Regions from separate parts of the Streptomyces sp. NPDC040432 genome, predicted to be linked through region 1. Evidence: riboswitches for the same ligand, from Rfam matches in the RefSeq annotation. Region 1 holds a riboswitch; the other holds the start of a gene.
What was found. A riboswitch is a leader RNA that binds a small molecule or an ion and turns the genes downstream of it on or off. The one in region 1 is predicted to bind glycine.
Positions count from the first base shown of each region.

Region 1 (14,413 bases):
AGGTTTCGGTGAACCATCAACCTCAAGTGCGGGTGGAGGGTTTGCGCCCGACCCGTATGCCACCAATGCCTCCGCGGGGCAGCCGCGGCGCGAGGAGCCGTCCATGTCGGCCGAGCAGGTTTGCAGCAGGTGTGGGCACCGCAGTGATGCGGCCAGCCGCTTCTGCTCCAACTGCGGCGCGCCGCTGCGGGCGGGCCTGACGCCGGAGCGTGCCTCGGAGACCACGTCCACGATCTCGATCTCGGGCCTTGAGGCCTACGAGGCCGAGGTGTCGGGACAGCCGCACGCGTCGTCGTCGCTCTCTCCCGAGGCCCAGGCCGCGGTGGAGGCGCTGCCGCCGGGTTCCGCTCTGCTGATCGTCCGGCGCGGCCCCAACTCGGGCAGCCGCTTCCTCCTCGACGGTGAGCTGACCACGGCGGGCCGGCACCCGCAGAGCGACATCTTCCTGGACGACGTCACCGTCTCCCGGCGGCATGTCGAGTTCCGCAGGGGCCAGGAGGGCGGCTTCACCGTCTCCGACGTGGGCAGCCTCAACGGCACGTACGTGAACCGCGAGCCGATCGACGCGGTCGCCCTGCACAACGGCGACGAGGTGCAGATCGGCAAGTACCGGCTGGTCTTCTACGCGAGCCTGCGGGGCATCTGACCCTTCCCCCGGACCCGGTCCGGGGGAACCACAGGGAAGGTTCCATGCTGCGTACCCCCACCGGCGGTGCCCCCAAGAGCGGCACCGCCGGCACTGTCGGCCAGGCCGGGCGGCTGGTGAGCATCGGTACGGTGCTCACCACGTTGCGCGACGAGTTCCCCGAAGTCACGATCTCGAAGATCCGCTTCCTGGAGGCGGAGGGGCTCGTCGAGCCCCGGCGCACGCCTTCCGGATACCGCAAGTTCAGCACCGGCGACGTGGAACGGCTCGGGCACATCCTGCGCCTCCAGCGGGACCACTACCTGCCGCTGAAGGTCATCCGGGAGCAGCTCGACGCGCTCGACCGGGGTGAGCAGATCCGCATCCCCGGGCCGACCGCCCACGGTGAGTCCGTCGATCCCGCGAGCCCGTCCGCCGTGTACGGCGAGGTGGGCCGGGAACGGCCGACCGTGCCGCGGGTGGGCCGGGCCGAGTTGATCGCCGCCGCGGAGGCGGACGAGGAGCGGCTCGCGGAGTGGGAGTCGTACGGCCTCATCTGTGAGGCCCCGGGCGGCGGGTTCGACGCGGAGACGGTCACCGTCGCCCGTCTGATCGCCGATCTCGGCCGGTTCGGCCTGGAGCCGCGCCACCTGCGCGCCATGAAGGCGTCGGCGGACCGCGAGGCCGGTCTGGTGGAACAGGTCGTGGCGCCGCTGCGCAGACACCGCAACCCCCAGACCAGGGCGCACGCGGAGGCGACGCTGAAGGAGCTCGCGGGCCTGTCCGTGCGGCTCCACGAGGCCCTCGTGCAGACCGCTCTCGGCGTCCGGTTGCGCTGACGGCGCTGGTCGGCGTGGGGCCCCGACTACCCAAACCGGCCGGGCAGGTCCTAGGGTTGCTGTGTGAACGAGCTCGACGTTGTGGGTGTCCGGGTGGAAATGCCCTCCAACCAGCCGATCGTGCTCCTACGTGAAGTGGGAGGCGATCGGTACCTCCCCATCTGGATCGGTCCTGGGGAGGCTACCGCCATTGCCTTCGCCCAGCAGGGAATGGCCCCTGCCCGGCCGCTGACGCACGACCTGTTCAAGGACGTGTTGGAAGCGGTCGGTGAGGAACTCACCGAGGTCCGGATCACGGATCTGCGGGAGGGTGTCTTCTACGCGGAGCTGGTCTTCGCCAGCGGGGTCGAGGTGAGCGCGAGGCCTTCCGACGCGATAGCGCTGGCCCTGCGGACGGGGACGCCGATCTACGGCAGTGACGGTGTGCTCGATGACGCCGGAATCGCCATTCCCGACGAACAGGAGGACGAGGTGGAGAAGTTCCGCGAGTTCCTCGACCAGATCTCACCGGAGGACTTCGGCACCGGCCCACAGTGAGGCTCGCGGAGGAACGCGCCGTGAAACGCGGCCGCGTCATCCACCGGGAACCTCCAGCCCATTCGAGTAGCCTTTCCCCGCAACGGGGTACGGGAAACCACTCTCAGGGTGATTATCACTCGGCGTGCCGAGTGTGGCGATCGTTGACGCACCCCTGGTCACTGCCTACCTTCAAGGTGGGCAGGTCAAGGACGGAGGGTCGGCGTGAGGATCACGGGCGACGGTACGACCGGGGGCACCCCCGCACGGAGTGATGGTGGGCCGTACCCGCTGTACGGCGGCGCGGCCGGGCCCGCGCACCGTCAGCCGGCGTCCACGCCGGTCGGACCGGTGGGCGACGCCCCGGTGCCCGAGCAGGTCGGCTACCGCGGGCCCACGGCGTGTGCCGCGGCGGGCATCACGTACCGGCAGCTCGACTACTGGGCGCGGACGGGGCTGGTGGAGCCGAGCGTCCGACCCGCGTACGGATCCGGCACACAGCGGCTGTACAGCTTCCGCGACGTCGTGGTCCTCAAGATCGTCAAGCGTTTCCTGGACACCGGGGTGGCGTTGCAGAGCATCCGCACCGCCGTGCAGCACCTGCGGGACCGGGAATTCCAGGACCTGGAGAGCATGACGCTGATGAGCGACGGCGCGACCGTGTACGAGTGCACCTCGCCGGACCAGGTGGTGAGCCTGCTCCAGGGCGGGCAGGGAGTCTTCGGCATCGCGGTGGGTGTCGTCCGGCGCGACGTGGAGAACGCCCTGTCGCAGTTGCACGGGGAGCGCGTGGACACGGGCGAGACCCTCGTCGGCCACAACCCCACCGACGAGCTGGCCGCGCGCCGGAACCGGGCCGGCTGACCGGTCGTACCGGACGGCCGGCCCGAGGGGGCGGACGCCGCCCCGCACCGGTCGCGGGGACGGCCGGCGCCGCGTTGGCCACCGCGATGTCAGTGCCGTAGGGCAGCATCGGGCTGTGAGATCCGCGCCGACCATCCTGCACCTGGACATGGACGCCTTCTACGCCTCCGTGGAGCAGGCGTCGAAACCCAGCCTGCGCGGGAAGGCCGTGATCGTCGGGGGGCTCGGACCGCGCGGTGTGGTGGCCACCGCCTCCTACGAGGCCCGGCGGTTCGGCGTCCATTCGGCGATGCCGATGGCGCAGGCCCGCCGGCTCTGCCCTAACGGGGCCTGCCTCGTTCCCCGCTTCAGCCTCTACCGTGAGGTCAGCGAACTGGTCATGGGGCTGCTCAGGGAGCTGTCCCCGCTGGTCGAGCCGCTCAGCCTGGACGAGGCCTTCGTGGACCTGGAGGCGGGCTCCGCCGCCTTCGACGCGGCCGGGGCCAGGGCCGTGGGGGAGCGGCTGCGGGCCGAGATCACGGCCGCGACGGGCCTCAGCGGCTCCGTGGGGCTCGCGGGGTCGAAGATGCTCGCCAAGGTGGCCTCCGAGGAGGCGAAGCCGGACGGACTGCTGCTCATCGAACCCGGCACCGAACGGGAACTGCTCGCGCCGATGTCGGTGCGGACCCTGCCCGGGGTGGGGCCGGCGACCGGGGAGCACCTGCGCCGGGCCGGGATCACCACCGTCGGGGAGCTCGCCGAAGCCGGTGAGGACGAGCTGGTGCGGATGGTGGGCAAGGCGCACGGGGCGGGGCTGTACCGGATGGCGCTGGGGCTGGACGACCGGCCCGTGGTCGCGGAGCGCGACGCGAAGTCCGTATCGGTGGAGGACACCTTCGACGTGGACCTGCACGACCGGGTACGGATCCGGCACGAGGTGCAGCGGCTCGCGGACCGGTGCGTGGGCCGACTGCGGGCCTCCGGGCACTCGGGTCGCACCATCGTCCTCAAGGTACGGCGCTACGACTTCTCGACGCTGACCCGCTCCGAAACCCTGCGGGGCCCGACGGACGACCCCGCCGTGGTGCGGGAGGCCGCCGCGCGGCTGCTGGAGGGGGTGGACACCACGGGCGGCGTCCGGCTGCTCGGGGTCGGGGTGACGGGCCTCGCGGACTACACCCAGGAGGACCTCTTCGCCCAGGTGCGCGCCGCCGAGGCGGACGGGGAGCCGGACGGAGCGGAGGAGCACGGGGCCGTTGCGCCGGACGGGGCGGACGGGCCCTCCGGGGGCGCGGACGCCGGGGAGGACGGCGTGGCCGAAGGGGCCGGCGGAGTCACGGGTTCGGACGGTGCGAGCGGTGCGGGTGGCGCCGGCGGGGCCGTGGCGGCGTCCGCCGGCTCCGAGGGCGGCGCGGTGCGGCACTGGGCGGCAGGGAGTGACGTACGGCACGCCGTCCACGGGCCCGGCTGGGTCCAGGGGAGCGGTGTGGGGCGTGTGACCGTACGGTTCGAACAGCCCGGTGCCCCACCCGGCCGGGTCCGTACCTTCCGGGTGGACGACCCCGAACTGCAGCCGTCCGATCCGCTGCCGCTGGTGGGTACCGCCCGGGTGCGGTGACCGCGCGGGTCACTGCACCTGGCTCCCTCCGGTCCGTCGGCCGGTGTCGCGACGGCGCTTCTTGGCGGGCGGGGGCGGCTGGTGCCGGAACTCCGAGGGGAGGACCACGTCGAGCCCGTAGTGGTGGTAGAGCTGGAGCTCCTGCTCGGGGGAGAGGTGCCGGCCGACCCCGAAATCGGGGGCGTCCTTGATGAGGGAGCGTTCGAACGGCACGCGCAGGGCGTCGTCCACCACCTCGCTGGGCTCCAGCGGGACGAAGGCGTCCCGGCCGAAGAGGCCGGTCCGCACGGCGGCCCACTCCGGTACGCCCGTGGCGTCGTCGAGGTAGACCTCGTCCACGGTGCCGATCTTGGCGCCGTTGCGGTCGAATGCCTTGCGGCCGATCAGGCTGCGCGGATCGATGTCGGTCTGCACGGTCCCTCCACTTGGTCGCAACTCCATCCGTAATCACTACAAAAGTGCATAACCGCAGACGGGGCCACTCGACGGAGGCTCCAGATCCTCGCTGGTAGGCTGGGTGACGGCTGTTGACCCTGTGCGGGAGAGTCCTCTGAGTGAGTTGGACGGAGGCGCCGAAGGAGCAAATCCTCCCCGGAATCTCTCAGGCATACGTACCGCACGTGAAGAGGCCACTCTGGAAAGCAGGGGCGGTGCCGGGACGCAGTACCGGCTCCTCTCCTCACCGACGGTGAAAGCCGGACCCCGTGGGCGATCCCCGCGTGGCCCGGTGAAGCTCTCAGGTTGAGATGACAGAGGGGGAGGCCGTCCGGGTGCCCGCGCCGTGGTGCCCCTCGCAGGTCATACGACCAGGAGGCCTCCGTCATGACCGCCAACCGCATTCCGCTCTCCCAGCTGGAGCGAGGCATCCCCTTCGAGCAGCGCCACATCGGCCCGGACGCCGAGGCGCAGGCGAAGATGCTCGCCCACGTGGGCTACGGCTCCCTGGACGAACTCACCGCCGCCGCCGTACCGGATGTGATCAAGACCGCCGACGCGCTGAACCTGCCCGAGGCGCGGACCGAGGCGGAGGTGCTCGCCGAGCTCCGATCGCTCGCCGACCGCAACCAGGTCCTGTCCCCGATGATCGGCCTCGGTTACTACGGCACCTTCACCCCGCCGGTGATCCTGCGCAACGTCATGGAGAACCCGGCCTGGTACACGGCGTACACGCCCTACCAGCCGGAGATCTCGCAGGGTCGCCTGGAAGCCCTGCTGAACTTCCAGACCGTCGTCGCCGACCTGACCGGTCTGCCGACCTCCGGCGCCTCCCTCCTGGACGAGGGCACCGCCGCCGCCGAGGCCATGTCCCTCGCCCGTCGCGTCGGCAAGGTCAAGGGCGGCGTCTTCCTGATCGACGCCGACGCGCTCCCGCAGACCATCGCGGTGATCGAGACCCGCGCCGAGCCCACGGGCGTCGAGGTCGTCGTCGCCGACCTGTCGGACGGCATCCCCGCCGAGATCGCCGAGCGCGGCGTCTTCGGCGTGCTGCTCCAGTACCCCGGCGCCTCCGGCGCCGTGCGCGAGATCAAGCCGGTCATCGACCAGGCGCACGAGCTCGGTGCCGTCGTCACCGTCTCCGCCGACCTGCTCGCCCTGACCCTGCTGACCTCGCCGGGCGAGCTGGGTGCGGACATCGCCGTCGGCACCACCCAGCGCTTCGGCGTCCCGATGGGCTTCGGCGGACCGCACGCCGGCTACATGGCCGTCCAGGCCAAGCACGCCCGCTCCCTGCCGGGCCGCCTCGTCGGCGTCTCCGTGGACGCGGACGGCAACAAGGCGTACCGGCTGGCGCTGCAGACCCGTGAGCAGCACATCCGCCGTGAGAAGGCCACCAGCAACATCTGTACCGCGCAGGTGCTGCTCGCCGTCATGGCGGGCATGTACGCCGTCTACCACGGGCCGGACGGCCTGCGGACGATCGCCCGCCGCACCCACCGGTACGCCACGCTGCTCGCCGCGGGTCTGACGGCCGGCGGCGTCGAGGTCGTGCACGGCTCGTACTTCGACACGATCACCGCCCGGGTGCCCGGCAAGGCCGCCGAGGTCGTCGCCGCCGCCCGTGAGGCCGGCGTCAACCTCTTCCAGGTCGACGCCGACCTGGTCTCCGTCGCCTGCGACGAGACCACCCTGCGCGCCGACATCGAGGCCGTCTGGGGCGCCTTCGGGGTCGACGCCGACCTGGAGGCCCTGGACGGGACCACGGCCGAGACCCTCCCCGAGGGCCTGCTGCGCTCGGACGAGGTCCTGACCCACCCGGTCTTCCACCAGCACCGCTCCGAGACCGCGATGCTGCGCTACCTGCGCAAGCTCTCGGACAAGGACTACGCGCTGGACCGCGGCATGATCCCGCTGGGCTCCTGCACGATGAAGCTCAACGCGACCACCGAGATGGAGCCGGTGACCTGGCCCGAGTTCGGCCAGCTGCACCCGTTCGCCCCGGTCGAGCAGGCGGAGGGCTACCTCACGCTCATCACCGAGCTGGAGGAACGACTCTGCGAGGTCACCGGCTACGACAAGGTCTCCATCCAGCCGAACGCCGGCTCCCAGGGTGAGCTCGCCGGTCTGCTGGCCGTCCGCGCCTACCACCGGGCGAACGGCGACGAGCAGCGCACCATCTGCCTCATCCCGTCCTCGGCGCACGGCACCAACGCCGCGAGCGCCGTGATGGCCGGCATGAAGGTCGTCGTCGTCAGGACGGCGGACGACGGCGAGGTGGACGCGGCCGACCTGCGCGCCAAGATCGAGCAGTACCGCGACGAGCTCGCCGTGCTGATGATCACCTACCCGTCGACGCACGGTGTGTTCGAGGAGCACGTCGCCGACATCTGCGCCCAGGTCCACGAGGCCGGTGGTCAGGTGTACGTCGACGGCGCCAACCTGAACGCCCTGGTGGGCCTGGCCAAGCCGGGTCACTTCGGCGGCGACGTCTCGCACCTGAACCTGCACAAGACCTTCTGCATCCCGCACGGCGGCGGCGGCCCCGGCGTGGGCCCGGTCGGCGTCCGGGCGCACCTCGCCCCGTACCTGCCGAACCACCCGCTCCAGCCGACGGCCGGTCCCGAGACGGGCGTCGGCCCGATCTCGGCCGCTCCGTGGGGCTCGGCCGGCATCCTGCCGATCTCCTGGTCGTACGTACGCCTGATGGGTGGTGAGGGTCTCAAGCGAGCCACCCAGGTGGCGGTACTGGGCGCGAACTACATCGCCAAGCGTCTGGAGCCGCACTACCCGGTGCTGTACACCGGCCCGGGCAACCTGGTCGCGCACGAGTGCATCATCGACCTGCGTCCGCTGTCGAAGGCGACGGGTGTGAGCGTCGACGACATCGCCAAGCGTCTGATCGACTACGGCTTCCACGCGCCGACGATGTCCTTCCCGGTCGCCGGCACGCTGATGATCGAGCCGACGGAGTCCGAGGACCTCGCGGAGATCGACCGTTTCTGCGACGCGATGATCGCGATCCGCGGCGAGATCGACCGGGTCGCGGGCGGCGAGTGGCCGGCGGACGACAACCCCCTCGCCAACTCCCCGCACACCGCGGCGTCGCTGGGCGGCGAGTGGAACCACCCGTACACCCGCGACGAGGCCGTCTTCCCGGCCGGTGTCTCGCCCGCGGAGAAGTACTGGCCGCCGGTGCGCCGGATCGACGGCGCCTTCGGCGACCGGAACCTGGTGTGCTCCTGCCCGCCGCTGGACGAGTACGACAACTGATCCCGCGCGAGCGGTGACGGCCCGCCGAACCGTACGGTCGGCGCGCCGGAAGGGGCCGTTCCCGGAGCACATGCTCCGGGAACGGCCCCTTCTTCGTCGGGTCCGGTCAGGCCGCCGCGAGCGGGCGGTGTGGCGCGATGATCTGGCCGTCCGGCAGGAGTTCACCGGTGTCCTCGAAGAGGAGGACGCCGTTGCACAGCAGGCTCCAGCCCTGCTCCGGGTGGTTGGCCACCGGGCGCGCGGCCTCCCGGTCGGCGGATTCTGATGACGGGCAGGCAGGCTGGTGCTGGCACATGGATGCGTTCTTTCGCTGCGGTGTGGTCTGTTCGCTACGGCTCGATGCGTGATTCATGGCCGTCCCCCTGGGTCGTCCCCGCACCTGCGGGGAGGATGGGCTCAGTCTTCCCCCAGGACGGCTGCTTCGCAGGTATTTCCCGGCAGCTGTCCTCATGGATTGAGGACGCATCACCCGTGCGGGCGGTTCAGGCCAACTCCCCTGTCATTTCGGATGGTTCGCGAGTGGCCCGAGCGGACTAGGCCGAATGGGTCGTCCGGGTGGCTGTGGTCAGGCCGCCGGAGCGGCTACGGGAGGCGGCACGGGAGGGGCCTGGCGGGTCAGCCGGTGCGTCAGTACGGGCAGTAGTTCGGACACGGTGTGCGGCCTGAAGGCGGCGATGCCGGGAGGTGCCGGGGCGAGCGGAACCAGCAGGTCGGCGGCGGCGGGCAGGCCGGCCGCCGCGTCGGCGCCGACCGCGCCGTGCAGCCACAGGGTCAGCATGTACAGCTCCGGTACGGACAGTAGGCGCGGCTGGTAGCCCGTCGCCATCGACTCCGCCTGGCGCAGGGCGCGTTCGGTGGCGGTGACGTAGGGGCCCTCGAAGAAGTGGGAGAAGGCCCAGCCGTCCGCCGTGAGGCGGGTGTCGGCCGCGGCGACGAACCGGTCCCCGCTGCGGATCAGGAACCGCCACGCGGTGAGCCGGGTGCGCGGGGGCCTTCCGCCGGCAGCGAGGTTGGACGTGTGGAGCCGGTCGATCACGTGCACGGGAAGGGGAAGCTCGGCGGTCAACGGGCCCTGGACCGTGCGCAGGGCCGGAGTGTGCGCCTCGTGGACGGCGGTGGGGGAACCGAGTGCCGCGAGGACGCTGCGCAGGGCGGGCGCGGGAGCCGGAGGGACATGCAGCGGCATGGTGGGTCGCCTCTCACTTGGGAGACCTGTGGTGCGGGGGAAGGAACGGGACGGCGCTGTCGCATTCTGGGGTCAGAGGGGGGCTGAGGGGCAATGACCGCGCGCCAACTCTCTGCCTCGATTGCGGAGTTTATACGACACGTGTTCACGCAGTGTTTCGGCTAGCTGTCCCTGCTATTGCCGACAAGTCGCTTACCGGTCCCGCTGCGATGCCATTCGTGCCGCCTGAGCGCAGACCTGACGCGCTGACCTCGGAGGCTACCTGAAGGGGGCTCGGCTGGAAAGCATCGGTTATCCGAAACCGGCAAAGTCGACGCGGAATTTGCATAGGGCGAGTTGCCAGGTGAATGTGCCGAAGCGCCCATCCGGCCATACCGGCGCGCGCTGCTGTCCGAGGGGCGGTCACCCGCGTTATCGATCACGGCCCTTGGGCATCATCGACCGTACATGCGCGCCCGGGTGCACTCGGCCGGGCCTGGAGGAGGGACGCCTCGATGGGGGAGAAGGTCGTGGCAGGCGGATTCGACCTGTCCGATCGGCAACGGTATCGGAGGAAGCTTCACGAGTGCCTGGAGGGACTGGAGCGGCTTCTGGCGGAGAAGAGGTTCGATCGCCCCAAGAACATGATGGGGCTGGAGATCGAATTGAATCTCGCGGGTGCCGACGGTTTGCCGCGAATGGTGAATGCCCAGGTCTTGGAGCGGATTGCCAGCCCCGATTTCCAGACCGAACTCGGATTGTTCAACCTTGAGGTCAACGTACTTCCCCACCGGCTCGACGGCCGGGTATTCGACCAGCTCGCGGAGGAGCTGAGCGCGGGGCTCCACTACGCCCACCGGCAGGCCGCGGAGATCGACGCGGGGGTGGTGATGATCGGGATCCTGCCGACCCTCTCCCGCGCGGACCTGGCGCCGGCCAACCTCTCGGCGGTGGACCGCTACTCGCTGCTGAACGAGCAGATCCTGATGATGCGGGGTGAGGACTTCACCCTCGACATCGACGGTGTGGAGCGGCTGACCTGGAGCACCGGGTCGATCGTGCCGGAGGCCGCCTGCACCTCCGTACAGCTCCACCTCCAGGTGACTCCGGCGAGGTTCGCGGACGTGTGGAACGCGGCGCAGGCGGTGACCGCCGTACAGATAGCGGTCGGCGCCAACTCGCCCTTCCTGTTCGGGCGAGAGCTGTGGCGCGAGTCCCGGCCGCCGCTCTTCACGCAGGCCACCGACACCCGGCCGCCCGAGCTCCAGGCCCAGGGCGTACGGCCGCGGACCTGGTTCGGGGAGCGGTGGGTGGATTCGGCGTACGAGCTGTTCGCCGAGAACCTCCGCTACTTCCCCGCGCTGCTGCCGATCTGCGACGAGGAGGAGCCGCTGCGGGTCCTGGCCGACGGAGGCGTGCCGAACCTTCAGGAACTGGTCCTGCACAACGGCACGGTCTACCGCTGGAACCGGCCCGTCTACGGGGTCGCCGACGGGGTGCCGCACCTGCGCGTGGAGAACCGGGTGCTGCCGGCCGGGCCGACCGTCGCCGACGTCGTCGCCAACGCGGCCTTCTACTACGGGCTCGTACGCACCCTCGCCGACGAACCTCGCCCGGTGTGGACCCGGATGCCGTTCGCCGAGGCGGAGGCCAACTTCGACGCGGCCTGCCGGTACGGGATCGACGCCCGACTGCGCTGGCCCCGCCGCGGGCGGGCCGGCGGGCTGGTGAGCGTACCCGCGGTGAGGCTGGTGCTGGACGAGCTGCTGCCGATGGCCGCGGCCGGCCTGGACGCGTGGGGGATCGAGGCCGCGGACCGGGACCACTACCTGGGGATCATCGAGGAACGTTGCCGGCGGCGGGTGAACGGGGCGACCTGGCAGGTGGACACCTACCACCGGGCCCGCGCCGGCGGGCTCGACCGGGACGCGGCGCTCGCCGCGACCACCCGCCGGTACAGCGAGCTGATGCACCTGGGCGACCCCGTGCACACCTGGCCCGTCGGAATCGCGGAACGGGAGGTGGACGCCGCGACGGTGGCCGGCCGCTGACCGGACCGTCCTTCCGGGCGGGCCCCCGCGGTCCTCGTCCGTCGCTCCCGCACCCCCCGATTCCGCCGCGATCATCCCCTCCCGTCGCCGAGGAGGCAGTATGGGGTGATCGGAACAGGACGTCGCGGCGGGATGGCTCGCAGCGGGACGGCGGGACGGGAGTCGGGCGTGCGCGCGGAGCCGGTGGTGGTGGAGCTCGACGAGGACGAGCGGCGTCGGGGTGTCCTGCGCACCGAGACGCTGCTCGTGCTCGCGCTGTCGTTGGGCGCGAGCGGGGTCTCCGCGCTGATCAGTTTCATCGGCTCGCTCACCAAGCCGGGCGGCCTGAAGGACCAGGCCGCCACGCTCAACGGCTCGTACGCGCCCGGCCGGCCCTGGCTGGACCTGGCCTGGCAGCTGTTCGGCATCGCGTCGGCGCTCGTCCCCGTGCTGCTGGTGGCGCACCTGCTGACCCGCGAGGGGGCACCCGGGCTGCGGGTCCTGGGCTTCGACCTGACCCGGCCCTGGCAGGACCTGGGGCGCGGGGCGCTCGTGGCCGCCGGCATCGGGAGCGCCGGGCTCGCCTTCTACCTGGCCGCCCGCGCGACCGGCTTCAACCTGACGGTCGTGCCCGAGGCACTGCCCGACGTCTGGTGGAAGTTCCCCGTACTGATCCTCTCCGCGGTGCAGAACTCCGTGGTGGAGGAGGTCATCGTGCTGGCCTACCTGCTGCGCCGGCTCGACCAGCTCGGCTGGTCGCCGATGGCGGCGCTGCTGGCCAGCTCCGTGCTGCGGGGCTCGTACCACCTGTACCAGGGCATCGGCGGGTTCATCGGCAACATGGTGATGGGCGTGGTCTTCGTGCTGGCCTACCGTCGCTGGGGCCGGGTGGGGCCGCTCGTCGTCGCGCACGCGCTGCTCGACATCGTCGCCTTCGGCGGGTACGCGCTGCTCGCCGGCAAGGTGGGCTGGCTGCCCACCCCGTAGCCGGGGTCCGGGGGCGCTTCAGGGAGCCGTGAGCAGTTCGCCGTCGAGGACGGTGACGGCGTGCCCGGTCAGGAGGGTGCGCTCGCCGGCCAGCGTGACGCGGACCAGCCCGGTACGGGCTCCGCCCTGCAGGCCGGTCATCTCGGTGCGGCCCAGGCGCTCGCCCCAGAAGGGCGCGAGCGCGGTGTGCGCGCTCCCGGTGACCGGGTCCTCGTCGATGCCGACGGCGGGGAAGAAGCCGCGCGAGACGAAGTCGTAGCCGAGGGCCGGGTCCTCGGCGGCCGCGGTGACGATCACCCCGCGGCGGGAGTGGGCGCGCAGGGCCGCGTGGTCGGGGGTGAGCTCGCGCACGGCCCGCTCGTCGGCCAGCTCCACCACCAGGTCGCCGATGTGGGCGGACGTGTCGTGCACCGACTTGATCGCGGCGCCCAACGCGCGGGCCACCGCGGGGTCCGGGTCCACCGGCGTCAGCGACGACGTGGGGAAGTCCATCGTGATCGAGCCGTCGTCGGTGGCGCGGGCGGTGAGGACGCCGCAGCGCGCGTCGAAGCGGATCAGGCCCTCCGCGAGGCCGTTCGAGGCGAGGACGTGGGCGGTCGCGAGGGTGGCGTGCCCGCACATGTCGACCTCGGCGGCCGGGGTGAACCAACGCAGCGCCCAGTCGGCGTCCCCGCCGGGCGGCAGGGGGCGGGCGAAGGCGGTCTCGGAGAGGTTCACCTCGGCGGCGACCCGCTGGAGCCAGGCGTCCGGCGGGAAGGGGCCGTCGAGGAGTAGGACTCCGGCGGGGTTCCCGTGGAAGGGGCGGTCGGTGAAGGCGTCGACGATTCGGATGCGCATGCATCCGACGGTAGGACGGTGCGCCGGACCCGGACAAAGGCCAATCGGCGCCGACTGGCCTGGTCGCGGCCGGGGCCGTGGCGCGCCCCGGCGGCGACGCGGCCACGGCAGGTCGTTCACGTGGAGGAGTGCGTCCTGCGCGGCAGCAGCATCCCACCCGGCTCGAACACCCCGGCATCTCGTCCGGGCACCGAGCGGGCATGCCCGAGGAGACACCCGCTCGGGCCCACGAGGTCAGCGTGGGGATTCGACCAGGCCGGTCGCGACGAGTTCCTTGGTCCGGGCGATCGCTTCCGCAATCCCGGGATGCCGGCCCGCAGGCGGGAAGAAGTCGACCGCGCCGACCGCGCCGTGGTTCGCCCACAGGCAGGTGGTCATGGGGAAGGTCTGCCAGACGTTGTGCCGGCAGGTGATCGCGGTGGTCCTGGTGGTGACCGTCTCCGCGTCGCCGACCAGGGTGCGTTCGTCGTCCTCGGCCAAGGACTGCCTGTACACGGTCTTGACGGTCCTGAGCGGGTCCGGAACGGCTCCGTAGAGGTCGTACTCGGCCGCGATGTGCGGTACCGCCACCGTCCGTCCTTCGATGGCGAGACTGATCCGGTCCGGTCCGTGGCAGACGTAGTCCTTGGAGTCGGTCTCCCCCTCGTGCTCGGGCAGGGAATCGTCCGTGTGGGCATTGAGCCCGTACCGGACCGAGCCGCGCTTGCGGTCACAGGTCATGTCCTTGACCGTCGGCACCCGGGACGCGCCGTACCGGATCCCGGTGTCCTTGCCGAGCAGCTCCGACTCCGGCTCCGAAGCGTCGCTGCCACACCCCGCGAGCAGCAGAACGAGTCCTGCGGCCCCCGCGGCGCCCCTTGCTCCCCGCACGTTCGCGCCCCCTCGTTACTCATGCCGTCTGATGATCGACTTCGAATGATAGGTGAGCGACGCCGGTCGTCCGGCTTCCGGAAGAGGGAGTGGCCGGAGCGCCTGCTCGGGGTCGGGGCCGCCCGCACCCACACCGACCTGACGGCACGTGCTGAAGCATCGCCGCAGCTCATCGGCCGTTTCATCAAAAGGACCCGACTTCGATGGCCACCGGTTCACGGTCGGGGACGCAGGGCATGGCGCTTCCGTTCACGGGCGAGTGTCGGCGATAGTTTCCGATATATCGTTGACGTATCGCGATGGATCAACGATAGTGAAGGAGTCGGAAACGGCGACCGCAATGACAAGCGATGACGAAAGGAGCGCAGTGATGCG
Region 1 is NZ_JBVIVP010000001.1:803,789-818,201, reverse strand. Features, by position in the region: gene ACZ58N_RS03710 (FHA domain-containing protein) at 1-646, shown strand, start outside; gene ftsR (transcriptional regulator FtsR) at 691-1,464, shown strand; gene ACZ58N_RS03700 (bifunctional nuclease family protein) at 1,528-2,001, shown strand; gene ACZ58N_RS03695 (MerR family transcriptional regulator) at 2,206-2,844, shown strand; gene ACZ58N_RS03690 (DNA polymerase IV) at 2,960-4,441, shown strand; gene ACZ58N_RS03685 (PRC-barrel domain-containing protein) at 4,451-4,855, opposite strand; glycine riboswitch at 4,970-5,068, shown strand; glycine riboswitch at 5,069-5,204, shown strand; gene gcvP (aminomethyl-transferring glycine dehydrogenase) at 5,264-8,149, shown strand; gene ACZ58N_RS03675 (DUF5999 family protein) at 8,256-8,444, opposite strand; gene ACZ58N_RS03670 (hypothetical protein) at 8,715-9,335, opposite strand; gene ACZ58N_RS03665 (glutamate-cysteine ligase family protein) at 9,830-11,365, shown strand; gene ACZ58N_RS03660 (CPBP family intramembrane glutamic endopeptidase) at 11,498-12,331, shown strand; gene ACZ58N_RS03655 (PhzF family phenazine biosynthesis protein) at 12,350-13,168, opposite strand; gene ACZ58N_RS03650 (hypothetical protein) at 13,403-14,038, opposite strand; gene ACZ58N_RS03645 (PadR family transcriptional regulator) at 14,409-14,413, shown strand, end outside.

Region 2 (14,413 bases), on a different contig from region 1:
CCCCTACGGCTCCTCGGCCACCGCCGAGCGCCTGTTCCAGGCCAGCGGCGCCCGCCAGTGGTAGCGCATGGCGAGCAGCCGCAGCACGAAGGTGGTGACGATCGCGAGGCCGGTCGTCACGGCGTTCAGCGTCTCGAAGGCGATGAAGAGCGCCACCATGGCCGCTCCCACGACGGCCGGCACGGCGTACATCTCCCGGTCGCGGAGCAACGACGGCACCTCGTTGGCGAGGACGTCCCGCATGACGCCGCCGCCGACCGCCGTGGCCAGCCCCAGTGCGGCGGAGGCGGTCAACCCGAGGCCGTACTCGTAGGCCTTGGTCGTACCCGTCACGCAGAACAGGCCGAGGCCGGCGGCGTCGAACACGTTGATGGCCCGGTTGATGCGCTGGACCTCGGGATGCAGGAAGTAGACGAGCGCGGCGGCGATCAGCGGCGTGACGAAGAAGCTCAGCTCCCCGAAGGCCGCGGGCGGGACGGCGCCGATGCACAGGTCGCGCAGCAGGCCGCCGCCGAGGGCGGTGACGAGGGCGAGCACGGCGATGCCGAAGACGTCGAAGTTCTTGCGCACGGCGAGCAGCGCGCCCGCGGTGGCGAAGACGAAAATGCCCGCGAGGTCCAGGGCGTGCTGGACGCCGGGCGGGAAGAGATCGTGGAGCACCCGGCCATTGTCGCCCGGAAACGGAGCGGGGCCCCCGGGACGTGTCCCGGGGGCCCCGCTCCGGCGCCGGCGCCGGTCTCGTCCGCTACTCCGGGACCGACACCACCGCGTCCGCCGCGCCGGGCAGAGCCTTGTCGCCCGGAGCCTGGTCCGGGGCGTTCTCGGGGTGGTGGCAGGCGACCTGGTGGCCGGTGGCCAGGGACAGCATCGGCGGCTCCTGCGTCGTGCAGATCTGCGTCGCCTTCCAGCACCGGGTGTGGAAGCGGCAGCCGCTCGGCGGGGAGATCGGCGAGGGCACGTCGCCCTTGAGCAGGATGCGGCCGCTCTTCGCGCCGCGCCGCCGCGGGTCCGGCACCGGCACGGCCGACAGCAGCGCCTTGGTGTACGGGTGCATCGGGGTCTCGTAGAGCGACTTGCGGTCGGTCAGCTCCACGATCTTGCCGAGGTACATCACCGCGATGCGGTCCGAGACGTGCCGGATGACCGACAGGTCGTGCGCGATGATCACGTACGTGAGGCCGAGCTCCTCCTGGAGGTCGTCCAGCAGGTTGACCACCTGGGCCTGGATCGACACGTCCAGCGCCGACACCGGTTCGTCGGCGACGACCAGCTTCGGGTTCAGGGCCAGGGCCCGGGCGATGCCGATGCGCTGGCGCTGGCCGCCCGAGAACTCGTGCGGGTAGCGGTTGAAGTGCTCGGGGTTGAGGCCCACGAGCGACAGCAGCCGCTGCACCTCCGCCTTGAGCCCGCCCTCCGGGGAAACCCCCTGGAGCTTGAAGGGCGCTCCGACGATGGTGCCGACGGTGTGCCTCGGGTTCAGCGAACCGTACGGGTCCTGGAAGATCATCTGCACGTCGCGGCGCAGCGGGCGCATCCCGGCGACCCCGAGGTGCGTGATGTCGCGCCCCTCGAACTCGACCGTGCCGCCCGTCGGCTCCAGCAGGCGCGTGATCAGCCGGCCCATCGTGGACTTGCCGCAGCCGGACTCGCCGACGACGCCGAGCGTCTCGCCGCGGCGGACCTCGAAGTCGATGCCGTCCACGGCCTTGACCGCCCCGGTCTGGCGGCGCAGCAACCCCTTGTTGATGGGGAAGTGCTTGACCAGCCCGGTCACCTTCAGCAGCGGCTCCGCGTCGGATCCCTCGGCGGTGGCCTGCGCGACGCGCCCGGCGGGGTCCTTCACGGCGTCCTTCGCGGCGTCCTTCTTCATGTCGGTCACAGCTTCGGCGCAATCTCTTCGGTCCAGATCCGGGTCCGCTCGTCCTGCGACATGTGGCAGGCGGACCAGTGCCGGCTGTCGTCCTGGACCAGCTCGGGCCGCTGGGTGCGGGTGATGCCGCCCTTGGGGACGTCGGCGTACGGGCAGCGCGGGTTGAAGGCGCAGCCGCTCGGGATGTTGATCAGGCTGGGGGGCGAACCCTTGACCGGGATGAGCCGCTCGGTCTGGTCGCGGTCGATGCGCGGCATCGAGCCGAGCAGGCCCCAGGTGTAGGGGTGCCGGGGCTCGTAGAACACCTTCTCGGCGGTGCCGCGCTCGATGCACCGGCCGCCGTACATCACGAGGATCTCGTCGGCCATCTCGGCGACCACGCCGAGGTCGTGCGTGATCATGATGACCGCGGAGCCGAACTCCTTCTGCAGGTCGCGGATCAGGTCCAGGATCTGCGCCTGGACGGTGACGTCCAGGGCGGTGGTCGGCTCGTCCGCGATGAGCAGTTCGGGGTTGTTGACGAGCGCCATGGCGATCATCGCGCGCTGGCGCATGCCGCCGGAGAACTCGTGGGGGTACGCGTCCACGCGCCGGTGCGGCTCGGGGATGCCGACCCGGTCGAGCATCTCGACGGCCCGCTTGCGGGCGGTCTTCTTGTCGACCTTGTGGTGGGTGCGGTACGCCTCGACGATCTGCGCGCCGACCGTGTAGTACGGGTGCATCGCCGAGAGCGGGTCCTGGAAGACCATCGCCATCTTGCGGCCGCGGAGCTTGCGCACGTGGTCGGCGTCGGCGGCGACGAGGTCCTCGCCGTCGAGCCGGACCTCGCCGGAGATGTGCGGGCGGCTGCGGGCGTTGCCGGTGCGGTGCAGTCCCATGATGGCCAGCGAGGTCACCGACTTGCCGGAACCGGACTCTCCCACGATGCCGAGGGTCTTGCCGCGTTCCAGGTCGAAGGAGAGCCCGTCGACGGACTTCACGAGGCCGTCGTCGGTCGGGAAGTGCACCCGCAGGTCGCGTACGGAGAGGTACGCGCCGTCCCGCGGACCGGCCTGTTCGGGGACGAAGGCGGGCCCGCCGGAGGCGGTGGGGGTGGAGGCGGGATTCTCGGTCACGTCAGCCTCACGCGCGGGTCGATGACGGCGTACAGCAGGTCCACGATCAGGTTGGCCATCACCACGAAGAGCGCGGCGAGCAGGGTCACTCCCATGATCACGGGGAGGTCGCCGGCGCCGATGGCGGCCACGGCGGCCGTGCCCAGGCCCTGGAAGTTGAAGGTCGTCTCGGTGAGCACCGCGCCGCCGAGGAGTCCGCCCAGGTCGAGGCCGAACATGGTGACGACCGGGGTGAGCGTGGAGCGCAGGGCGTGCTTGCGGATGACCACGCCCTCCTTGAGGCCCTTGGCGCGGGCGGTGCGGATGTAGTCCTCGCCGAGCACTTCGAGCATGGTCGCCCGGGTGATGCGGGCGTAGGTCGCGGCGAAGAGGAAGGCCAGGGTGATCCAGGGCAGGATCAGACTGTTGAGCCAGGCCAGTGGATCCTCGGTGAGTGGCTGGTAGTTGGAGACGTCCAGCCAGCCGAGGCCGTAGACGAAGATCGCGGGGGCCACCATGCCGGTGAAGAAGATCGGCAGGGAGACGCCGGCGAGGGCGCCGACCATGACGGTCCGGTCGATGGCGGTGCGGCGCTTGAGCGCCGAGACGACGCCCGTGGCCACACCGGCGATGACCCAGATCACAGCCGCGCCGAGGGCGAGCGAGAGGGTGACCGGCATGCGGTCGATCATCGTCTCCCAGACGGGGGCCTCGGTCTTGAAGGAGTAGCCGAAGCAGGGCGCCGCGCAGTGCGTGACGTCCGTGCCGCCGTCGTAGTCGCGGCCGACGAAGATGCCCTTGAGGAAGAGCAGGTACTGCTCGGAGATGGGCTTGTCGAAGCCCATCTTCACGCGGATGCCCGCCAGGGCGGTCTCGTTGGTCTCGCGGCCGGCGTACATGAGCGCGGGATCGCTGCCGGTCAGCTTCGGGACCGCGAAGAAGATGCCGAAGGTGACCACGGAGACCACCAGCAGCGTGGCGGCGACGTTGAACAGCCGCCGTATGAGGTAGACGAGCACTGCAGTCGGCCGCCCGGGGCGGGTGGCCGCCGTCCCTCGTGGGGACGGCGGCCACCGCCTGCGGCCTTCACCTGCCCTTCGGACTAGCGCATGTGCGGTGAAGGCACTTACTTGCGTGCTGAGTTGCTATGAACCAGGCCTTGCGACTACTTGGCGGCGATGCCCACCGTGGCAAGGTCGATCTTGCCCATGGAGTCGTTGAAGTAGACGTTCGTCAGGCGCGGGTTGTGGTAGACGAAGGCCTTGTCGAAGTTGATCGGCAGGTAGAGCGCCTTCTCCATGACCTTCTTGTTGATCTCCGTGTAGAACGGGGCGGCGGCCTCGGGCGTGGCCGCGGAGGCGGCCTTGTCGAAGAGACCGTTGACCTCGGGGTCGTTCAGCTCGGTGTAGTTGTTGTTGCCGTTCGGCAGGATGAACGAGCCGTCGACCAGGGGCTGGAGGAAGCCGGCGCCGGAGTTGTAGTCGGCACCCCAACCCATCACGATGATGCCGTAGTTCTTCTTCTTCACGTTCTCGGGCGAACCGATCGTGGAGGAGGAGAGCTTGCCGTCGTACTGGTCGATCGTCGCCTTGATGCCGACCTTGGCGAGGGCCGCCTGCAGCGACTCCGCGCTCTTCACCTCGGGCGCGCGGTTGTTGCGCACGGCGATGGTGGTCTCGAAGCCGGCGGGCTTGCCACAGGCCGCGAGGGCCTCCTTGGCCTTGGCCTCCTGCGGCTCGCCCTTCGTCAGGCCGAACGGGTCGAAGGCCTTGTCCGAGCCGGGGATGCCGGGCGGCAGCATGTTGGCGCCGAGGTCACCGCTGGTCGGGCCGCCGCGGGCGGTCTGCAGCGACTTCGGGTCGGCCGCGTAGATGACGGCCTTGCGGCACTCGATGTTGTCGAACGGCGCGACGGACTGCGGGAAGGCGAAGTAGCGGATGTAGCCCGTGAACGGGTTGTCCGCGTTCTTCTTGAGGTTGGGGTCCTTCAGGACCTTGTTCTTGCCGGCCTGCTGCATGCCCGTGCCGTCGACCGCGAGGTCGATGTCACCGGACAGCAGGCGCTGGTCCATGTCGTCCGGGTTGGTCGTCACCGTGAAGGAGACCTTGTCCGGCAGGCCCTTGCGGATCGTGTCGGTCTTCGGGTCCCAGTGCTCGTTGCGCACGAAGGTGGCGCCCTTGCCCGCGGTGAAGCTCTCCACCTTGTAAGGGCCGGTCGACAGCGGCTTGTTGGTGTAGGTGGCGCCCGTGTCCTTGGCCGCCGGGACCGGCGAGGAGGACGGCATGGCCAGCAGGTAGCTGAAGTCGGAGTTGGCGCTCGCCAGGTTGAAGACGACCGTCTTGTCGTCCGGCGTCTCGACGGACTTCAGACCCATCTTGTTCGGGTCGGTGTCCTTGTACGGGCCGGGGTACTTCTGCCCCTGGTCGAGGATGTCGATCAGGTACGTCGGACCACCGGACAGCACGTCCTGCGCGAAGACGCGCTCGATGCCGTACTTGATGTCCTTCGAGGTGACCGGCGTGCCGTCCTCGAACTTGACGCCGTCCTTGAGCTTGACGGTGTAGGTCTTGCCGTCGTTGCTGAGCACCGGCAGGGCCTCGGCGAGGTCCGGGACCAGCTTGGTGCCCGCCTCGCCCGGCTTGCTGTCGTACGCGAGCAGCTGGCGCACGTAGAGGCGCTGCATGTTCCACACGAAGCCGTAGTAGGCACGCGCCGGGTCGAGGTAGTCGACGTCCTGCGGCGACCAGAGCTTGAGCTCCCCGCCCTTGGCGTCCGACGGGTTCACGAGCCCGGTGGTGGCCGCGTTGAACGCGGCTCCGCCGTCACCGGCCTTGCCCTCGGCCTTCTTGTCGTCGCCGCCACCGCACGCGGCGGTCAGCGACAGGGCGGCGATCACGGCGGTGATCGCGAGTGCCTGCTTTCTGCGGATCACTATTGTCCAACCTCCATAGGTGGGTGAATCGAGAAGCGGTTCAGCTGCCCTTGGGGTCGAGTGCGTCACGCAGCCCGTCCCCGAAGAGGTTGAACGCCAGGACGGTGATGAAGATCGTGATACCCGGGACCACCATGTACATGGGGTCGTCCTGGTAGATGGGGATGGCGTCGGACAGCATCTTTCCCCAGGAGGCGGTGGGCGGCTTGACGCCGGCGCCGAGGAAGCTGAGGGCCGCTTCCGTCAGGATGTTGGTCGGGATGATCAGCGTCGCGTAGACGAGGATCGGCGCGACCAGGTTCGGCAGCAGCTCCTTGATCAGGATGTAGCCGCGGCCGGCGCCCAGGCTGCGGGCCGCCTCGACGTACTCGCGCTCCCTCAGGGAGATCGTCTGACCGCGGACGATGCGGCCGATGTACGGCCAACCGAAGAAGCCGATGACGACGATCAGCACGCCCATGCGGACGCCCGAACCCTCGAATCCCAGCAGGGAGTTCGGGACGACCGAGACCAGCGCGATGGTGAAGAGCAGCTGCGGGAAGGCCAGCAGCAGGTCCATCAGGCGGCTGATGACGCCGTCCACCCAGCCGCCGAGGAAGCCCGCCAGCGCGCCGAGGAAGCTGCCGATGACGACCGACACGAAGGCCGCGAGGAACGCGACGACCAACGAGATGCGGGCGCCGTAGACGATCCGGCTGAACACGTCGCGGCCATTGGTGGGTTCGACGCCCAGCAGGAACTCGGAGCTCATTCCGCCGAAGGAGCCGATCGGCGTGCCCAGGTCCGGGTCGATCATGTCCTCGTGGAACTCGTTGGGCGGGTGGCCCAACAGGCTCACGATCTGCGGTGCGAACACCGCGATCAGGATCAGCAGGATCACGACCACGCCGCCGGTCAGCGCGACCTTGTCACGCTTGAGCCGCATCCAGGCGATGCGGCCGGGCGAACGGCCTTCGATGGCTTTGGCAGGGACGTCGGCTACGGACACGGGTGCGGGTGTTTCCGCGCTCGTGTCGTGCAGTGGTGCCGTCATCGTGGTGGGGACCCCTCTCGGCCGACGGGTGGTCGGCCCATGCCCGCCGCTGTGGCGGCGTTGGTGCGGAGTGGCGCTCGGAGTGCGTGGTACACGCAGAACGCGTGCGGAGTGCAGGGTGCGGAGCAGCTGAAGTGCGGAAAGTGCGGGAAGTGCCGTGCGGAACAACAAGCGAAGCCCACGTGCCGAACCGGGTCCCGCAGGACTGACCGGCTCTTGGGTGGGGAGTCTTCATCGGGCGCTCGACCAGCCGCCAGACCCGCAGATGAATGGATGCGCAACCGTGATCTGACGCATCGGTTCCCGTTATCCGGACTCCGCTGTCGGCTCAGCGGAGCAAGACCGGCCGTTCGGTACCTAACCGGACATCGCGCCCAACTCGCTGGAGGAGTGCGCCTATTGGGCGCCCATCGGGGACGAAATCCGGACAAGACGAGAGCCGCCGGGAACCGTGGTTCCCGGCGGCTCGAAGTCCGTCGAAGGGGTCCGTCCCAGAGTGCGGGCAGCCTGCCCGAATTCCCTGTAGGTGACCTGGTGAAAGCCCTCCGGAAACGTCCCGGCGGCCTCCGGCGCCCGTCAGTGGACCGCCGCCTGACCCTCCCGGTCGTAGAACGGACGGGTCTGCGCGCGCAGCCACATCGCCACCGGGTCGTGCTCGTCGGCCAGCGCGACCGTGCACACCGGCACCCCCTCGGGCACCGCCCCCACCGACTGCCGCATCATCTCCCGTACGGATTCCAGGGCGGGCGCCGAGGCGTCGTAGAGGTCGAGGCCCACCGCCAGGTACGCCGACCCCAGCGAGGGCTGCACCCAGGCGCGGCGCAGCGAGCGCACGGCGGGCGTGCGGTGCGCGTGGCGGGTCAGCAGACCGTAGAACTGCGGGAGCTCCAGGGAGGGCTCGGAGAGCCGCAGCGGGCCCGCCGGCATCCGGTCCAGGCCGGTGGCGATCCGGCGCAGGTCGGCCCACGGCACGCCGAGGCCGCCGCCCTGGGCGTGCGGGTTGACCCACAGGCCCCAGCGGTCCGGGTAGAGGGCGCGGGCGATGTCCCGGCCGGTGACCACCTCGTAGCCGCGGTTCCAGCCGCTCGCGGCCAGTTCCTGCGGCGAGGTCACGCAGGGCGCGTAGCCGAGTCCCTCGACCTCCATGCCCCCGTACTGGGCGTCCGGAGAGCCCGGCTGCCCCTGCCACAACAGCATCCACAGCCGGCCCTCCGCGAGGGCGTGCAGCAATGACTCGTAGCTCTCATAGCGCCCGGGAGTCACCTGGCGCAGCATGTGCTCGACCTGCCCGGCCGCGGCCGTGCCTGACGCACTCACCCGGTACCCCTCTTCGTCCGCCCGTCGTCCACACGTACCAACCAGCTTAAGCGGCGCTACGGGAGGTAGAAGGGGCGTACGCGCTCACGAATCCACTCCGTGACCGGGTCCTCGGCGGCGTCCAGCAGGATCAACTGCACGGTCCAGGGCACCGGTACGCGCGCGAGGGCACGTCCGAGGGCCTCCAGCGGGGCACCGCGGAACTCGGGGTCCCATCCCACCAGGCGGACACCGACGTACAGCTCGGGGGCCCCGCCCTCCACGCTGGCCAGGCAGCGGTGGGCGGCGGCGACCACCCCGGTGCCGCGGAACTCCTCGGCGGCGGCGGCCAGGAAGTCGACGGGGTCCTCCTGCCAGTCGGGCTCGAAGAGCCGTACGCGGCCGCCGGTGGCCGGTCCGTCGAGCGGGCTCCGCCCGGCGCGGCACAGCTCGGCGACGGCGGCCGGGGGCAGCGGCACGCCGACGGCCCCCTCCGGGTTCACGGCGATGCCGAGCTGCGGGGGCAGGCCGCGGGCGAACTCCACGGCCGGGGCGATCACGAAGTCCATGCCGGGGCCGGCGCAGAACCGGAACTGGGCCTCGGAGCTGTAGACGGGGACGAACGCCTCCCCGCCGATCACCATGGTCGGCAGGCTGAGGCTGCCCTGGTCCGGGCCGCCGCCCTCGGGCAGCGGCACCCAGATCGGGCTGCGCCCGAGCACCTCCAGGATCCGCTCCCCGGCGTCCGTCTGCCCGAGCGCCGCCCCGAGCACCTGCTCCAACTCGTTCGCCGGCCAGCCGCTGCCCTGCATGTACCCCTGCCCTCCGTGTGGTCCCGCCGATGTGCTGCCGAGGCTATCGGCTGCGGGCGGGCCGGCCGGAGTCAGCCGTGGAACGCGATGGAGGTCACGGCGGCGGCCGAGCGGCGATCGAGGAGCGTCACCGAGGCGCACCCGGCGGGCGGGCGCCCGGCCTCGGCCTCCCGGAGCAGTCGGCGGACGGCTCCGCGGTGGCGGGCGAAGGCGTACGCGGACACCCGGCGCCCGCGCGCCGCCTGGCCGGACAGGGCCTCCTCGGCGGTGGTGTCGAGCAGCAGCAGGTGCAGGGAGGCGCCCCGCCGGCGGGCCACGGAGGCGAGCAGGCCGCGGACCCAGCTCTGGGTGCCGCAGTCGTGGACCACTACGGAATCACCGGAGGACAGCTTGCGCCACAGTCCCCAGTAGTGGGCGGCGCGGACCAGCGGTCGGTACGCGGCGTACGGCAGCGCGGCCGGCATCCGGCGCTCCCAGCGCTCGCGGGCGTCCTGGGAGTCGATGCCGCCCCCTTCGGCCGCGCGCTTGATCAACGTGCTCTTCCCGCCGCCGGGCAGACCGGACACCACGACGATGTCGCCCGCCGGCCAGCCGAGCCGCTGCGGACCGGGCACGGCGGAACCGCGCAGGTCACGGACCGACCCCACACCTTCGACGACGCGCGGGTCCACGCCCGCGCCCCGCTGGGTCGGCACACCGTCGATCCCCGCGCTTCCGGTGCTTCCGGTGCTTCCGGCGCTTCCGTCGACGGGTCCCGTCGTGGTGACCACTCCGAACCTCCGCACAGCGTCTCCCCCCGAAACGGGGCCGCACGGGCCCCCTTCCCACTGAGTGTAAAGAGACGGTAATCCGGCGCCCCCGGTTCCGCTCTCGGCTTTCTTCCGGGCCCCGCGGCCCGGTCCCGGACGTCCCGTGCAATGATGTGCGCCATCTGGACACCAACTGCATACCGGCCGCTTGAATCCGCGCGGGAGAGTCCCGGCAGGGCCGCAAGGCCGTGCCCGGGCGCCGAAGGAGCAAGTACCTCCCTTGAATCTCTCAGGCCCCGTACCGCGTGGATGAGGCAGATCTGAAAAGCGAGCCGCGCCACGACCGTCCCCGACGGTCGTCGGAGCGTGCTCCACCCAAGGTGCAAGCCGTGGAGTTGACCCGTACGCGTGGGAACTCCCGGCGAACCTCTCAGGTTCCGATGACAGATGGGGAGGATCGTCCTCGTCATGTCATGCCCTGGGACCCGGGAGCCACACCCATGAGCACTGCCCCCCGCCTGACCGCGCTCGACGCGCTGCACCGTTCGCTCGGTGCGACCATGACCGATTTCGCGGGCTGGGACATGCCGCTGCGGTACGCCAGCGAGCGCGACGAGCACAACGCCGTGCGCACCCGCGCCGGCCTGTTCGACCTGTCCCACATGGGCGAGATCACCCTGACCGGCCCCGAGGCCGTCAAGGTGCTGGACCACGCCCTGGTCGGCAACATCTCGACCGTCGGCGTCGGTCGCGCCCGCTACACGCACATCTGTCAGGAGGACGGCGGGATCCTCGACGACCTGATCGTCTACCGCCTGGGCGAGACCGAGTTCATGGTCGTCGCCAACGCCTCCAACGCCCAGGTCGTGCTGGACGCGATCACCGAGCGCGCCGCCGGCTTCGACGCCGAGGTCCGTGACGACCGTGACGCGTACGCGCTGATCGCCGTCCAGGGCCCGGAGTCCCCCGGCATCCTGAAGTCCCTCACGGACGCCGACCTGGACGGCCTGAAGTACTACGCGGGCCTGCCGGGCACCGTCGCGGGCGTGCCCGCGCTGATCGCGCGCACCGGCTACACCGGCGAGGACGGCTTCGAGCTGTTCGTCGCCCCCGAGCACGCCGTGGAGCTGTGGCAGGCGCTGACCGAGGCGGGCGCGGGCGTCGGCCTGGTCCCGGCCGGTCTGTCCTGCCGCGACACCCTGCGCCTGGAAGCGGGCATGCCGCTGTACGGGCACGAGCTGACGACCTCCCTCACCCCGTTCGACGCGGGCCTGGGGCGGGTCGTGAAGTTCGAGAAGGAGGGCGACTTCGTCGGCCGCGCCGCACTGGAGGCCGCCGCCGAGAAGGCCGCCGCGAACCCGCCGCGCAAGCTGGTCGGCCTGATCGCCGAGGGCCGCCGCGTCCCGCGCGCCGGTTTCCCGGTCGTCTCCGACGGCAAGGTCATCGGCGAGGTCACCTCGGGTGCCCCGTCCCCGACGCTGGGCAAGCCGATCGCGATGGCGTACGTCGACGCGGCGCACGCCGCACCCGGCACCTCCGGCGTGGGCGTCGACATTCGCGGTACGCATGAGCCGTACGAGGTCGTGGCCCTGCCGTTCTACAAGCGGCAGAAGTAGTCCCGCACACGGCATCGCGGCACGGACATCCGTACGGGCACCCGTACGGCGCCGTCTCGTACCGTCTCACCCACCAAGACCGCTGTTCGTATCCACTCCCCCGCATCCAGGAGAATCAGGTCATGAGCAACCCCCAGCAGCTGCGTTACACCAAGGAGCACGAGTGGCTGTCGGACGCCGTGGACGGCGTCGCGACGGTCGGCATCACGGAGTTCGCGGCCAACGCGCTCGGTGACGTCGTCTACGCCCAGCTCCCCGCGGTCGGCGACACCGTCACCGAGGGCGAGACCTGTGGCGAGCTGGAGTCGACCAAGTCGGTCAGCGACCTGTACTCCCCCGTCTCCGGCGAGGTCGTCGAGGCCAACCAGGACGTCGTGGACGACCCGGCCCTCGTGAACACGGCCCCGTTCGAGGGTGGCTGGCTGTTCAAGGTGCGCCTCTCGGACGAGCCCAAGGACGTGCTCTCGGCCGAGGAGTACGCCGCGCTCACCCACTCCGACAACTGACACCCCAGGGGATCTCGATGTCCGTACTGAACACGCCCCTCCACGAGCTCGACCCCGACGTCGCCGCGGCCGTCGACGCCGAGCTCGTGCGCCAGCAGTCCACCCTGGAAATGATCGCGTCGGAGAACTTCGCTCCCGTCGCCGTCATGGAGGCCCAGGGCTCGGTCCTGACCAACAAGTACGCCGAGGGCTACCCCGGCCGCCGCTACTACGGCGGTTGCGAGCACGTCGACGTCGTCGAGCAGATCGCGATCGACCGGATCAAGGCGCTCTTCGGCGCCGAGGCCGCGAACGTGCAGCCGCACTCCGGTGCGCAGGCGAACGCCGCCGCGATGTTCGCGCTGTTGAAGCCGGGCGACACGATCATGGGCCTGAACCTGGCCCACGGCGGTCACCTGACCCACGGCATGAAGATCAACTTCTCCGGCAAGCTCTACAACGTGGTCCCGTACCACGTCGGTGACGACGGCCAGGTCGACATGGCCGAGGTCGAGCGCCTCGCCAAGGAGTCCAAGCCGCAGCTGATCGTCGCCGGCTGGTCCGCCTACCCGCGCCAGCTGGACTTCGCCGCCTTCCGCCGCATCGCGGACGAGGTCGGCGCGTACCTGATGGTCGACATGGCGCACTTCGCCGGTCTGGTCGCCGCGGGCCTGCACCCGAACCCGGTGCCGCACGCCCACGTCGTCACCACCACCACGCACAAGACCCTCGGTGGTCCGCGCGGCGGCGTCATCCTGTCGACGCAGGAGCTGGCCAAGAAGATCAACTCCGCGGTCTTCCCGGGCCAGCAGGGCGGCCCGCTGGAGCACGTGATCGCCGCGAAGGCCGTCTCCTTCAAGATCGCGGCCTCGGAGGGCTTCAAGGAGCGCCAGGTGCGCACCCTTGAGGGCGCGCGGATCCTCGCCGCCCGCCTGGTCCAGGACGACGTCAAGGCCGTGGGCGTGGACGTCCTCACCGGCGGCACCGACGTGCACCTGGTCCTGGTGGACCTGCGCAACTCGGAGCTCGACGGTCAGCAGGCCGAGGACCGCCTCCACGAGGTCGGCATCACGGTCAACCGGAACGCCATCCCGAACGACCCGCGGCCGCCGATGGTGACCTCGGGCCTGCGGATCGGCACGCCGGCGCTCGCCACCCGCGGTTTCGACGCGGAGGCGTTCACCGAGGTCGCCGACATCATCGCGCAGGCGCTGAAGCCGGAGTACGACGCCGCCGACCTGAAGGCGCGCGTCTCGGCGCTCGCCGCGAAGTTCCCGCTGTACCCGTCGCTGTAGTCGACGGACGGGGCCCGGCCGTGTTTTCCACAGGGCCGGGCCCTTCTCATGACCAATGTCCTCGGCGGATGCCGCCCATCGCCTCTTAAACGTTCAAAAAGTGGCAAATAGGCTCGCCATAAATACAGCACGCCACGGCATCCCCGTCAGGACGGACACCTCCCCATGGACATGAGCGCAGCGAACCGGAAGGGACTCAGTCTCTTCGCGCTGATCATGATCGGCATCGGCTCGATCTTCGGATCGGGATGGCTCTTCGGTGCCGGCACGGCCGCGCAGGTCGCGGGTCCCGCCGCCCTGGTCGCCTGGGTCATCGGGGCCGTCTTCATCGGCATGATCGCCATGTCCTACGCGGAGGTGGGCGCCGCCTACCCGATCCCCGGCGGCATGGCCCGCTACGGGGCCATCTCGCACGGCCCCGTCCTCGGATTCATCACCGGCTGGGCGGTGTGGATCGCGGTCGCCTCCCTGATCCCCATCGAGTCGATCGCGGCGACCCAGTACATGTCCTCCTGGAGCTTCGGCTGGGCGCGGGACCTGGTGGACACCGGGTCCCAACAGCTGACCGGCTTCGGCATGGCGGTGGCACTGGTGCTCACCGTGGTGCTGTGGCTGTCCTGCTACTGGTCGGTCCAGCTGCTGGCGAAGATCAACGCGGCACTGACCCTGGTCAAGTTCGCGATCCCGGTGCTCGCCGTCGCCGCCCTGATCGCCTCCGGCTTCCACACCGAGAACTTCTCCGCCCACGGCGGCTTCGCGCCGAACGGCTGGACCGCCGTCCTGACCGCCGTCACCACCTCGGGCGTCGTCTTCGCCTTCAACGGCTTCCAGGCCGTCGTGAACCTCGGCGGGGCCGCCAAGAACCCCGGCCGGGCCATCCCGATCGCCCTGGTGGGCGCGCTGTCCCTGGGTCTGGTCATCTACCTCGCCCTCCAGGCGGCCTTCCTGGGCGCCGTACCGCCGGAGCACCTGGCGCAGGCCGGCGGTTGGTCCGGCGTCAACTTCAACTCGCCGTTCGCCGACCTCGCCAAGCTGCTGATGATCCACTGGGTGGTGGTGATGCTCCAGTTCGGCGCCTTCATCTCCCCCGCCGGTTCCAACATCGCCAACGTGGCCTCGGCGGCCTACATGGTGCAGAACCTGTCCGAGACGGGCTTCTTCCCCAAGAGGCTCAAGGAGACGCACCCCGTGTACGGCACCGCCCGCCCGGCGATGTGGCTGAACCTCGGGT
Region 2 is NZ_JBVIVP010000025.1:31,331-45,743, reverse strand. Features, by position in the region: gene ACZ58N_RS32875 (trimeric intracellular cation channel family protein) at 4-660, opposite strand; gene ACZ58N_RS32870 (ABC transporter ATP-binding protein) at 746-1,879, opposite strand; gene ACZ58N_RS32865 (ABC transporter ATP-binding protein) at 1,876-2,883, opposite strand; gene ACZ58N_RS32860 (ABC transporter permease) at 2,982-3,983, opposite strand; gene ACZ58N_RS32855 (ABC transporter substrate-binding protein) at 4,130-5,896, opposite strand; gene ACZ58N_RS32850 (ABC transporter permease) at 5,937-6,929, opposite strand; gene ACZ58N_RS32845 (enhanced serine sensitivity protein SseB C-terminal domain-containing protein) at 7,506-8,246, opposite strand; gene ACZ58N_RS32840 (enhanced serine sensitivity protein SseB) at 8,303-9,037, opposite strand; gene ACZ58N_RS32835 (AAA family ATPase) at 9,109-9,732, opposite strand; glycine riboswitch at 9,996-10,100, shown strand; gene gcvT (glycine cleavage system aminomethyltransferase GcvT) at 10,287-11,402, shown strand; gene gcvH (glycine cleavage system protein GcvH) at 11,525-11,908, shown strand; gene glyA (serine hydroxymethyltransferase) at 11,926-13,182, shown strand; gene ACZ58N_RS32815 (APC family permease) at 13,348-14,413, shown strand, end outside.
Region 2: it holds a riboswitch for glycine, as region 1 does, so the genes downstream of both, gcvT (glycine cleavage system aminomethyltransferase GcvT) here and gcvP (aminomethyl-transferring glycine dehydrogenase) in region 1, are expected to answer to the same signal.